Regions from separate parts of the Herbaspirillum sp. 1173 genome, predicted to be linked through region 1. Evidence: predicted binding sites of a transcription regulator. Region 1 holds the regulator's gene; the other holds the start of a gene.
The links. The regulator LexA, encoded in region 1, represses DNA repair genes until DNA is damaged. The targets are predictions, from matches to a motif close to ACTGTATNNNNATACAGT.

Region 1 (5,048 bases):
TCATGAGCACATAGGCGCAGTCGCAGGGTGGCAGGGGATCGCTTTCGCGCACCAGTGTCACTGCTGGTGTGAAGGATTGGAACAGGCGGTACAGAGGATTCTTCACATGCAGCGCCACGCTGGCACCTTGCTCCATGAGCAAGCGGGCATAGCGCAGGAACTGGATGCTGTCGCCAAAGCCTTGCTCGTGCATCAGCAGGATGCGCTTGCCCGCCAGCGAGGACTTGCCATCCCATTTCGGAATGACCTCGAACAGCTTGTGGATCAGGCGGTAGACGTGGGCGCGTTCCTTGGTGGTGAGGCGGCTCTCGTGGCACTCCCAGCCTTCCTCGAACTGTCCGCGCAGCAACAGGGTCAGTGCCAGGTTGTGCTTGGCGGTCGGGTAATTCGGCCGCAGCGCCAATGCCGTGCGGAAATTGCCAAGCGCATCGTCATAATCGCCATGATCGTGCTGGATCGCGCCGATGTTGTTGTAGGTGAGGGCGTGCTTGGGGTCCAGCGCCAGGGCCTGCTTGAACATGCGCATGGCATCGTCGAAGCGGTCGCCCGTGTTGAAGTAGCTTGAACCGAGCTTGACGTAGCCATTCGGATCCTTGGGTGCGATCTCGATGACGCGCAGCAGGTGTTCGTGGGCTTCTTCGATCTTGTTGATTTTCAGATAACTATCGGCGATCTTGTTGTGGGCGTAGGTGTCCTGGGGATCGAGCAGGATGGCGGTCTTGTGGGACTCTACGGCCTCCTTGTACATCTCCATGGCATGAAAGGCTTCGCCCAGGGCGGTGTGGGAGGGAGCGAAATTGATCTGGTATTCGAGCGACTTCAGAATCGTGGCGACCGCCTCGTCAAAGCGCCGTGCGTCGATCAGGGCGCGGCCCAGGTGCGACAGCGGGCCCGGTGCGTTGGGTTCACGCCGGGCCGCATCCTCGAAGTATTTGATCGAGGCTTCCGGATCGTTCTTTTCGTGCAGGGCATTGGCCAGGCCGATGCGTGCCGCCCGGTTTTCCTTGTCGATGGCGATGGCGCGCTCGTAGATGGCGATGGACTCGTCGATGCGATCCTGGCTCAGCACCGTACCGGCCAGGTTGCTGAGGTATTCGGCGTTGTTCGGATCGGCCTCGATGGCCTTGCGCAGGTATTGCTCGGCTTGCGCGAACTGGCCTTCCTGCATGGCGATCAGTCCGCGTGCGTGGTTGGCAAACACCAGATTGGGGGCGCGGGCCAATACGGCTGTACAGATCGCCTTGGCTTCCTCGGTCTTGCGATTGTCGAGCAGGTCCAGACATTTGCGAACGTCCAGCAGATCCTGCAGGTTGGACTTGGCGGCCGCTGGGGCCGGAATATGTTTGCCGTGCTTGTTGCTGCTCTTGCGCGTCGACATCGAAAAGGGTCCTCTTGGTTGGGCGCATCCATTGCGCCGGGCATAGCTGTCCAGCAAGGATGATATGCGTAACCGGTCACAGGTGAAGAGCTAAATAGAAAGCAAAAAACCTCCGTTTTAAGCGGAGGTTCATGCATAAACAAGCGATCAGTCGCCGCTGGCAGCGTCTTTCCGGCGGTCGGGCCTGCGCGCCGCTCCGAATTCAGTTCCAGCTGCGCAGCAATCCCACGGCCAGTCCTTCGAGTGCAAACTGGTCGTCTTCCGGCTTGACGATGATGGGCTCGAATTCCGGATTCTCGGGGAACAGGGTGATGACGCTGCCGCTCTTCTGGTAGCGCTTGACCGTGACCTCGTCAGCCAGGCGGGCCACCACGATCTGGCCATTGCGCGCCTGGTCGGCGCGCCGCACGGCCAGCAGGTCGCCGTCCAGGATGCCGGCGTCGCGCATGGACATGCCGCGCACCTTGAGCAGGTAGTCGGGCTTGGCCCGGAACATGGCCGGGTCGACCTGGTAAGTCTTTTCCACGTGTTCCTGGGCCAGGATGGGGGAGCCCGCCGCCACGCGCCCGATCAGCGGCAGGCTCAGCTGCATCAGGGCGGGATGGGGCAGGGCCATCTGGCGTGCAGTGCTGATGCCTGTGGTACCTGATTCGCGCAAGCGGATGCCGCGCGAGGTGCCGGGGGAAATCTCGATGGCGCCCTTGCGGGCCAGGGCCTGCAGATGCTCTTCGGCGGCGTTGGCGGAACGGAAGCCCAACTCGGCAGCGATCTCTGCACGCGTGGGAGGGAAGCCGGTGTTCTCGATGGCGTTCTTGATCAGGTTCAGGATCTGTTCCTGGCGCGCAGTCAGTTTGAGCATGAGGGTGGCCTTTCTCGGAGGGAAGGCTGTCTGGATGAACAGTCTGTATTTTTATACAGGTGCAATCCTTGTGTCAACGGCAACATGCATATTCCGGGGCGGAAAAGGCAAGCTTTCTCATTTATATAGAGCGCGCCGCAACTGAAGAATCTGGTTCTGAGCCGCTGGCGGCGATGTGCAGGGTCCGCGTTGTGGCCCTGCGGCCGCAGTGGCGTGACGCTGGCATTGCTGTCAGGACGGAAACCTAGTATGATCTCGGGTTTTCCTCTTCCCACACCCGTCTTGACGCCGGGGTGGGCGTCTTCAATAAGTCCATAAGGAGTCTACATGCGTCATTATGAAATCGTATTTATCGTCCACCCGGACCAAAGCGAGCAAGTGCCGGCGATGATCGAGCGTTACAAGGGCATCGTCACCACCCGCGGCGGCAAGGTCCACCGTGTCGAAGATTGGGGCCGTCGCCAACTGGCTTACCAGATCCAGAAGCTGGCCAAGGCTCACTACGTCTGCCTGAACATCGAAGTCGACAGCGAAACGCTGGCTGAAATCGAAACCGGCTTCAAGTTCAACGACGCCGTCCTGCGCCACCTGACCGTCAAGATGAAGAAGGCCGAAACCGGTCCTTCCCCCATCCTGAAGGCAGTGCAGAAGGAAGACGCGGCCAAGAGCCGTACCGAAGCTCCGGCAGCTTAAGCGCTGCGAACATCGCGGAGAGTGAACCAGTTTCAAGTCATCGCCAGCCTGGCAGAACGTGATGTCCTACGTTATACGCCGGCCGGTATCCCGATTGTCACTGCCAGGTTGCAGCATCAGTCGGAGCAGACGGAGGCTGGCATGAAGCGTCAGGTCGAATTCGAGATCGCGGCGCTGGCAGCGGGGGAAATCTCCGGTGCGCTCAACAGGGCGGCACTGGGTGAAGTCTTCCGGTTCACCGGCTTTTTGGCCCGCAGGAATCGCAACAGCAAGAGCGTCGTGTTTCATATCGTTGATTTTGGCCCGGTCGCGCCGGATTGAGCGGCGCAAGGTAGCCAAACAGACCTTACCCAATTTTTAGATACAGGAGCCAACCATGGCATTCGGTAAAAAGTTCGATAAAAGCAAGCTGAAAAACAAGCGCCAACAGCAAAACCCGCTGTTCAAGCGCAAGAAATTCTGCCGTTTCACCGCCGCTGGCGTTGAACAGGTCGATTACAAGGACGTGGACACCCTGAAGGACTTCGTCCAGGAAAACGGCAAGATCATGCCGGCACGCCTGACCGGTACCAAGGCCCACTACCAGCGTCAAGTTGACACCGCCATCAAGCGCGCGCGTTACCTGGCTCTGCTGCCGTACACCGATCTGCACAACGCCTAATCAGCGTCGAGAAATAGGAGAAAAACATGCAAGTCATTCTGTTGGAAAAAATCGTGAATCTCGGCGGTCTGGGTGATGTCGTGCGCGTCAAGGACGGTTTCGCACGCAACTTCCTGATCCCCCAACGCAAGGCCCGCCGCGCTACCGATGCAGCCATCGCTGAATTCGAAGCCAAGCGCGCTGACCTGGAAAAGGCTGCCGCCGAGAAGCTGGCCGCTGCCCAAGCCCAAGGCGAAAAGCTGGCTGGCGCTACCGTGGAAGTGTCGCAGAAGGCCGGCGTTGACGGCCGTCTGTTCGGTTCCGTGACCAACTTCGACATCGCTGAAGCCCTGGGCAAGAAGGGTTTTGCTGTCGAGAAGTCGCAAGTGCGCCTGCCCAACGGCCCGCTGAAGACCGTTGGCGAACACCCCGTGTCGGTGGCTCTGCACACCGACGTGGTGGTCGATGTCACCATCGCAGTCAAGGGCGAGCAAGCGTAATACGCCTGTTTGCTGCAATTCGTTTTGCAATAGAAAAGCCGGGTTCGCCTGGCTTTTTTATTGTCAGTTGTACCAAGACACGCCGCCACTGGTCATCGTCATGGCGCGGCTTGTCAATGGCTTCATATTGCATTCGTTCGCATGAAGCATCTGGCCGTGCAAAAACGTTCGGCCGGACCTACGGCTTCACATCAGCAGGTTATAATGCGCGCCATGAAAGAATCGTCCCGCGGCAATCCAGAATTTTTCCGTGGCCAGAGAGAGTCATCCGATCCCCAGATCGATGCGCTCCGCGTGCCGCCCCACTCCATCGAGGCCGAGCAATCGGTGCTGGGCGGCCTGCTGCTGGACAACGCAGCCTGGGACCGTATCGCCGACTTCGTCAGCGCTGAAGACTTTTACCGCTACGATCACCGCATCATCTTCGAGCACATCGTCAAGCTCATCAACAGTACCAAGCCGGCCGACGTCATTACCGTCTATGAAGCCATGTCCACCAGCGGCAAGGCCGAAGAGGTGGGCGGGCTGGTTTATCTGAATGCACTGGCGCAAAACACGCCTTCTGCGGCCAACATCCGCCGCTATGCCGAGATCGTCCGTGATCGCGGCATTCTGCGCAAGCTCATCACCGTGGCCGACGAGATTTCCGGCAATGCCTTCAATCCGCAGGGCAAGGATGTGAAGTCCATGCTGGACGAGGCCGAATCCAAGATCTTCGCCATCGCCGAAGAAGGGTCGCGCGGCTCTCAGGGCTTCATGGAAATCCAGCCGCTGCTCACGCAAGTGGTCGAGCGCATCGACGAACTTTACAATCGCGACAATACCAGCGACATCACCGGCGTTCCGACCGGTTTCATGGATCTGGACAAGATGACCTCCGGCCTGCAGCCGGGCGACCTGATCATCGTCGCTGGCCGTCCTTCCATGGGTAAAACCGCTTTCTCGATCAACATCGGCGAACATGTCGCCATCGAGTCG
Region 2 (5,048 bases), 960 kb from region 1:
CGCGGATGGCGCAGATCAGGCGTGCGGCGTGCTCGATGGCGTTGCAGCCCTGCGGGGTCAGCGAAGAGTGCGCGGACTTGCCGTGCACCTTGCAGGCAAACACGTTGATGCCCTTGTGCGCCACCACCACGTTCATGCTGGTGGGTTCACCCACCACGCAGCCATCGACCTTGATGCCGCGCTTGACGATTTCTTCCAGCATCACGGGCGCGCCGATGCAGCCGATTTCTTCATCATAGGAAAACGCCAGGTGAATCGGCTTTACACGCGGCATGGCCAGGAATTCAGGCACCAAGGCCAGCGAAGTGGCGATGAAACCCTTCATGTCGCAGGTACCGCGACCGAACAGGCTGCCATCCTTCTCGGTCAGCTTGAAGGGGTCGGTATCCCATTTCTGGCCATCCACCGGCACCACGTCGGTATGGCCGGAGAGCACGATGCCGCCTTCGGTGCTGCCGGCATGGGGGCCGGCGGTCGCGGGCAAGGTGGCGAACAGGTTGGCCTTGGTCTGCTCCTTGTTGTGCGCCAGCCAGGAGGAGATGCCCTGCTTTTCCAAGCTGTCACGCACGGTGGTGATGAGTTCCAGGTTGGAATTGCGGCTGGTGGTATCGAAGGCGACCAGGGTCTCTAGCCATTGGCGGGTGTTCATTGTCTTGCTCCAGTTTCCGTCTGTACAGGTATTCGTGTCTTCAAAAGCAGACCGCCGTCTTGTATCAAGACGGCGGCGTCAAAGGCGATAGCTTACCCGGAATGCATCAAGGCTGCTGACCGGCCACTTTCAGGCCTTGGTCGGACAAGCGCAATACGCGCGCGCAGCGGCCTGCCAGTTCGATGTCGTGGGTCACGATCACGAAGGCCGTGCCCAGCGTGCGCGAGAGTTCGATCATCAGCTCGAAGGTGCGGTCGGCCGTGCTGCGGTCCAGGTTGCCGGTCGGTTCATCGGCCAGCACGCAGGCCGGACGCGTCACCAGCGCGCGCGCCAGGGCCACGCGCTGGCGCTCGCCACCGGAAAGCTCACCCGGCACGTGCGTCACGCGCTGCGCCAGGCCGACCTTGTCCAGCATCTCGCGCGCCTGCTCCTGCGCTTCGGCCCGCTTGACGCGGCGAATCATCAGCGGCATGGCCACGTTGTCCAGCGCCGAGAATTCCGGCAGCAGATGGTGGAACTGATAGACAAAGCCCAGCGACTGGTTGCGCAGCGTGCCGCGCTCGCTCTCGCCCAGGCTGGCGAAATCCTTGCCCAACAGGCTGACGGTACCGGTGCTGGGCGTATCGAGCCCGCCCAGCAGGTGCAGCAAAGTCGACTTGCCGGAGCCCGAGGCACCGACGATGGCGACTTGCTCACCATGGTAGACGTCGATATCGACATTACCCAATACCTTCACCGAATACTTGCCCTGAGTGAAGGTCTTGCCCAGGCCGCGCGACGACAGCACGGCCTGGCGATTCTTGATCGGATCGTTGTTATTCATAGCGCAGCGCCTCCGCCGGTTTGACACGGGCCGCTGCCCAGCTCGGATACAAGGTAGCCAGGAAGGCCAGCACCACGGCCAGACCGCCGATGGTATAGACGTCCGACCAGATCAGTTCGGATGGCAATTCAGAAATCACGTAAATGCTCTTGGGCAGGAACTGTACGTGGAAAGCCCGCTCTATGGCCGGTACCAGCACGTCGATATTGAGTGCCACCACCACTCCCAGGCCGACGCCGATGGCAGTACCAACCAGGCCCACCAGGGCCCCCTGGATGACAAAAATCTTCATGATGGAGGCGGGAGAAGCCCCCAGCGTGCGCAGGATGGCGATGTCCGCCTGCTTGTCGGTGACCGTCATCACCAGCGTGGACACCAGATTGAAGGCCGCCACCGCGATGATCAACGCGAGGATGATGAACATCATCCGCTTTTCGGTCTTGACGGCCGCGAACCAGTTGCTGTTCTGCTGCGACCAGTCGCGCAGGTACAGGTCGCCGCTCAGGGTGCGCGCCAGCTGCTGGGTCACTTCCGGGGCCTGCAGCATGTCGCGGATGCGCAGGCGCACGCCGGTGGGGGCATCCATACGGAACAGGGTTTCGGCATCCTGCAGCTGGATGAAGGCCAGCGACGAATCGAATTCATAATGGCCGGCTTCGAAGATCCCGGTCACCGTGAATTGCTTCAGGCGCGGCAAGACGCCGGCCGGGGTCACCTGCCCTTGCGGCACGATCAACGTGACCTTGTCGCCCAGGCCCACGCGCATGCCGCGCGCCAGCTCGCCGCCGATGACGATGTTGAATTCGCCGGGTTTCAGGGAATCGAAACTGCCCTGCTTGACCTGCTTGGCCACGTCCGAGACCTTGGGCTCTTCCTCGGGCAGCACGCCGCGCACCAGCACGCCACGCAGGTTGTCGTCACGCGTCATCATGGCCTGGCCCGATACATAGGGCGCAGCGCCCAGTACCTCGGGGTTCTGGAAGGTCTGCTTGGCCACCGCCTGCCAGTCCTTCATGGAGCCGGAGGCATCGAAGACTTCGATGTGGGCCAGCACGGAAAGCATGCGGTCACGCACTTCCTTCTGGAAACCATTCATGACCGACAGCACCACGATCAGGGCAGCCACGCCCAGCGCGATGCCGGCCATGGAAATGAGGGAAATGAAGGAAATGAAACTGTTGCGGCCGCTGCGCTTGCCGGCCCGCGTGTAGCGGATGCCGACCAGCCATTCGAACGGCAGGTTTTTAATCAGACTCAAAATTGCTCCGGGAGAGGGCCTGCACAATGTGCTGCCAGTGGCCTCGCCTCCCGGTTCCGGGACGCAATCCTCTGGCCGCACGCCAACACGGGCGAAGACAAAGCGCGAAGTTTGCCACAGTTTGCAGTCATGGCCCATCCCTGGCCATCTGCTCCATACTCGCGCCGGACCCGTCGGTCGTCTGCCGTGAAGCCTGTAGATTCACTTCTACGGCAGAGGTTCGCGCCAAGATGTTTCATATAGTGGATGTGCCTGATGTTGCATCGGGGACTGGTTATATATACAGTACCTCCTTGCCCAGCCATCGCCGATATGAATTTCCCCGCACCATGCCACCCGAACTCGCCCAGGACGTCCCCGACACCAGCAGCCCGCCCACCGGCGAGCGCGGCCCGTTTGCGCGCCTGAACGCACAGCAGCGCGAGGCGGTCGAGCATGGCAGCGCCTTGCCAGCAGCACAGCAGCCGCCGCTGCTCATCGTGGCCGGTGCCGGTTCGGGCAAGACCAATACCCTGGCGCACCGGGTGGCCAGGCTGATCCTAGACGGGGCCGACCCGCAACGCATCCTGCTGCTGACCTTCTCGCGCCGGGCGGCGGCCGACATGGGCCGGCGCGTGGGCCAGGTGATCCGCCAGGTGCTGGGGCTGGCGGCCACCGACAGCCCGCCGCAACTACCCTGGTCAGGCACCTTCCATGCCATCGGCGCGCGGCTGTTGCGCGAGTACGCGGCCGTCATCGGCCTGGAAGAAGACTTCACCATCCAGGATCGCGGCGATTCCGAAGACCTGATCGGACTGCTGCGCCACGAGATGGGGCTGTCCTCTACCGACAAGCGTTTTCCGCTGAAGGGCACTTGCCTGTCGATTTATTCACGTGCGGTCAATACCCGGCAAGATCTGGGCACCGTGCTGCAGACACAATTCCCCTGGTGCCGTGAATGGGAGAGGCTGCTGGGCGAACTTTTTACCCGCTATGTCGAGGCCAAGGAAGCACAGCACGTGCTCGATTACGACGACCTGCTGCTGTTCTGGGCCGACATGCTCTCCGACCGCGAGATTGCGCAATCGGTCGGTGCACGCTTCGATCATGTGCTGGTGGATGAGTACCAGGACACCAACCGCCTGCAAGCCGAGATCCTGCAACGGATGAAGCCCGATGGCGCCGGCGTGACCGCCGTGGGTGACGATGCCCAGTCCATCTATTCCTTCCGGGGCGCGACGGTGCGCAACATCCTCGATTTTCCCGAGCTGTTCACCCAGCCGGCGCGGCTGTTGACGCTGGAACAGAATTACCGCTCCACCCAGCCCATCCTGCAGGCCTCCAACGCCGTCATCGCCGATGCGCCGGAACGGCACGTCAAGCAGCTCTGGAGCGACAAGCCGTCCTCACAGAAGCCGCAACTGGTGGTCATCCCGGATGAGGCCGAACAGGCGCGCTGGGTCGCCAACCGCATCCTGGCGCATCGTGAAGAAGGGCTCACCCTGAAATCCCAGGCGGTGCTGTTTCGTACCGCCACCCACAGCGCGGCGTTGGAACTGGAGCTGGTCCGGCGCAACATCCCCTTCGTGAAGTTCGGCGGACTCAAATTCCTGGAAAGCACCCACATCAAGGACCTGCTCTCGCTGCTGCGCCTGGCGCACAATCCCAGCGGGCGCATGGCGGGCTTCCGGGCGCTGCAACTGATTCCCGGGGTCGGTCCCGCTACGGCCAGGAAGGTACTGGACCTCATGGCCGCCGCCAGCGACCCGGCCGATGCGCTGCTGAACTTCGGCGCACCCGCGAGTATCGCCCTGCAATGGCAGGCCTTTGCCGACACCTACGACCTGATGCGCCGCGCCAGTGCCAGCTGGCCGACCGACATCCAGGCCGCGCGCGACTGGTATCTGCCGCACCTGGAGCAGCGCTATGAAGACGCCGACGCCCGCGCTGCCGACATCGAGCAACTGACCGCGCTGGCCAATGGCTATGCCTCGCGCGAGAAATTCCTGACCGAACTGACGCTGGATCCGCCCGAAGCCAGCAGCGACTTCTCCGCTCCGCCCTACCGCGACGAGGATTACCTGACGCTCTCCACCATCCACTCCGCCAAGGGCCAGGAATGGCGCTCGGTCCACGTGCTCAATGTGGTCGATGGCTGCATCCCGTCGGACCTGGCCACCGGCAGCGAGGCCGAGATCGCCGAGGAGCGGCGCCTGCTGTACGTGGCCATGACGCGTGCGAAGGAGTATCTGCACCTGGTGGTGCCGCAGCGTTTCTACATCACCCAGCAGACCGCGCAGGGCGACCGCCACGTCAACGGCATCCGCAGCCGCTTCATC

Region 2: the regulator LexA is predicted to act here: its motif matches at 3,000-3,017, upstream of J2X56_RS05425 (ATP-dependent helicase).

Annotation. Positions count from the first base shown of each region.
Region 1 is NZ_JAVDSP010000001.1:222,835-227,882, forward strand. Features, by position in the region: gene J2X56_RS01095 (tetratricopeptide repeat protein) at 1-1,378, opposite strand, end outside; gene lexA (transcriptional repressor LexA) at 1,581-2,237, opposite strand; gene rpsF (30S ribosomal protein S6) at 2,565-2,930, shown strand; gene priB (primosomal replication protein N) at 2,952-3,251, shown strand; gene rpsR (30S ribosomal protein S18) at 3,307-3,591, shown strand; gene rplI (50S ribosomal protein L9) at 3,618-4,070, shown strand; gene J2X56_RS01125 (replicative DNA helicase) at 4,275-5,048, shown strand, end outside.
Region 2 is NZ_JAVDSP010000001.1:1,185,485-1,190,532, forward strand. Features, by position in the region: gene argE (acetylornithine deacetylase) at 1-649, opposite strand, end outside; gene lolD (lipoprotein-releasing ABC transporter ATP-binding protein LolD) at 756-1,472, opposite strand; gene J2X56_RS05420 (lipoprotein-releasing ABC transporter permease subunit) at 1,465-2,730, opposite strand; gene J2X56_RS05425 (ATP-dependent helicase) at 3,060-5,048, shown strand, end outside.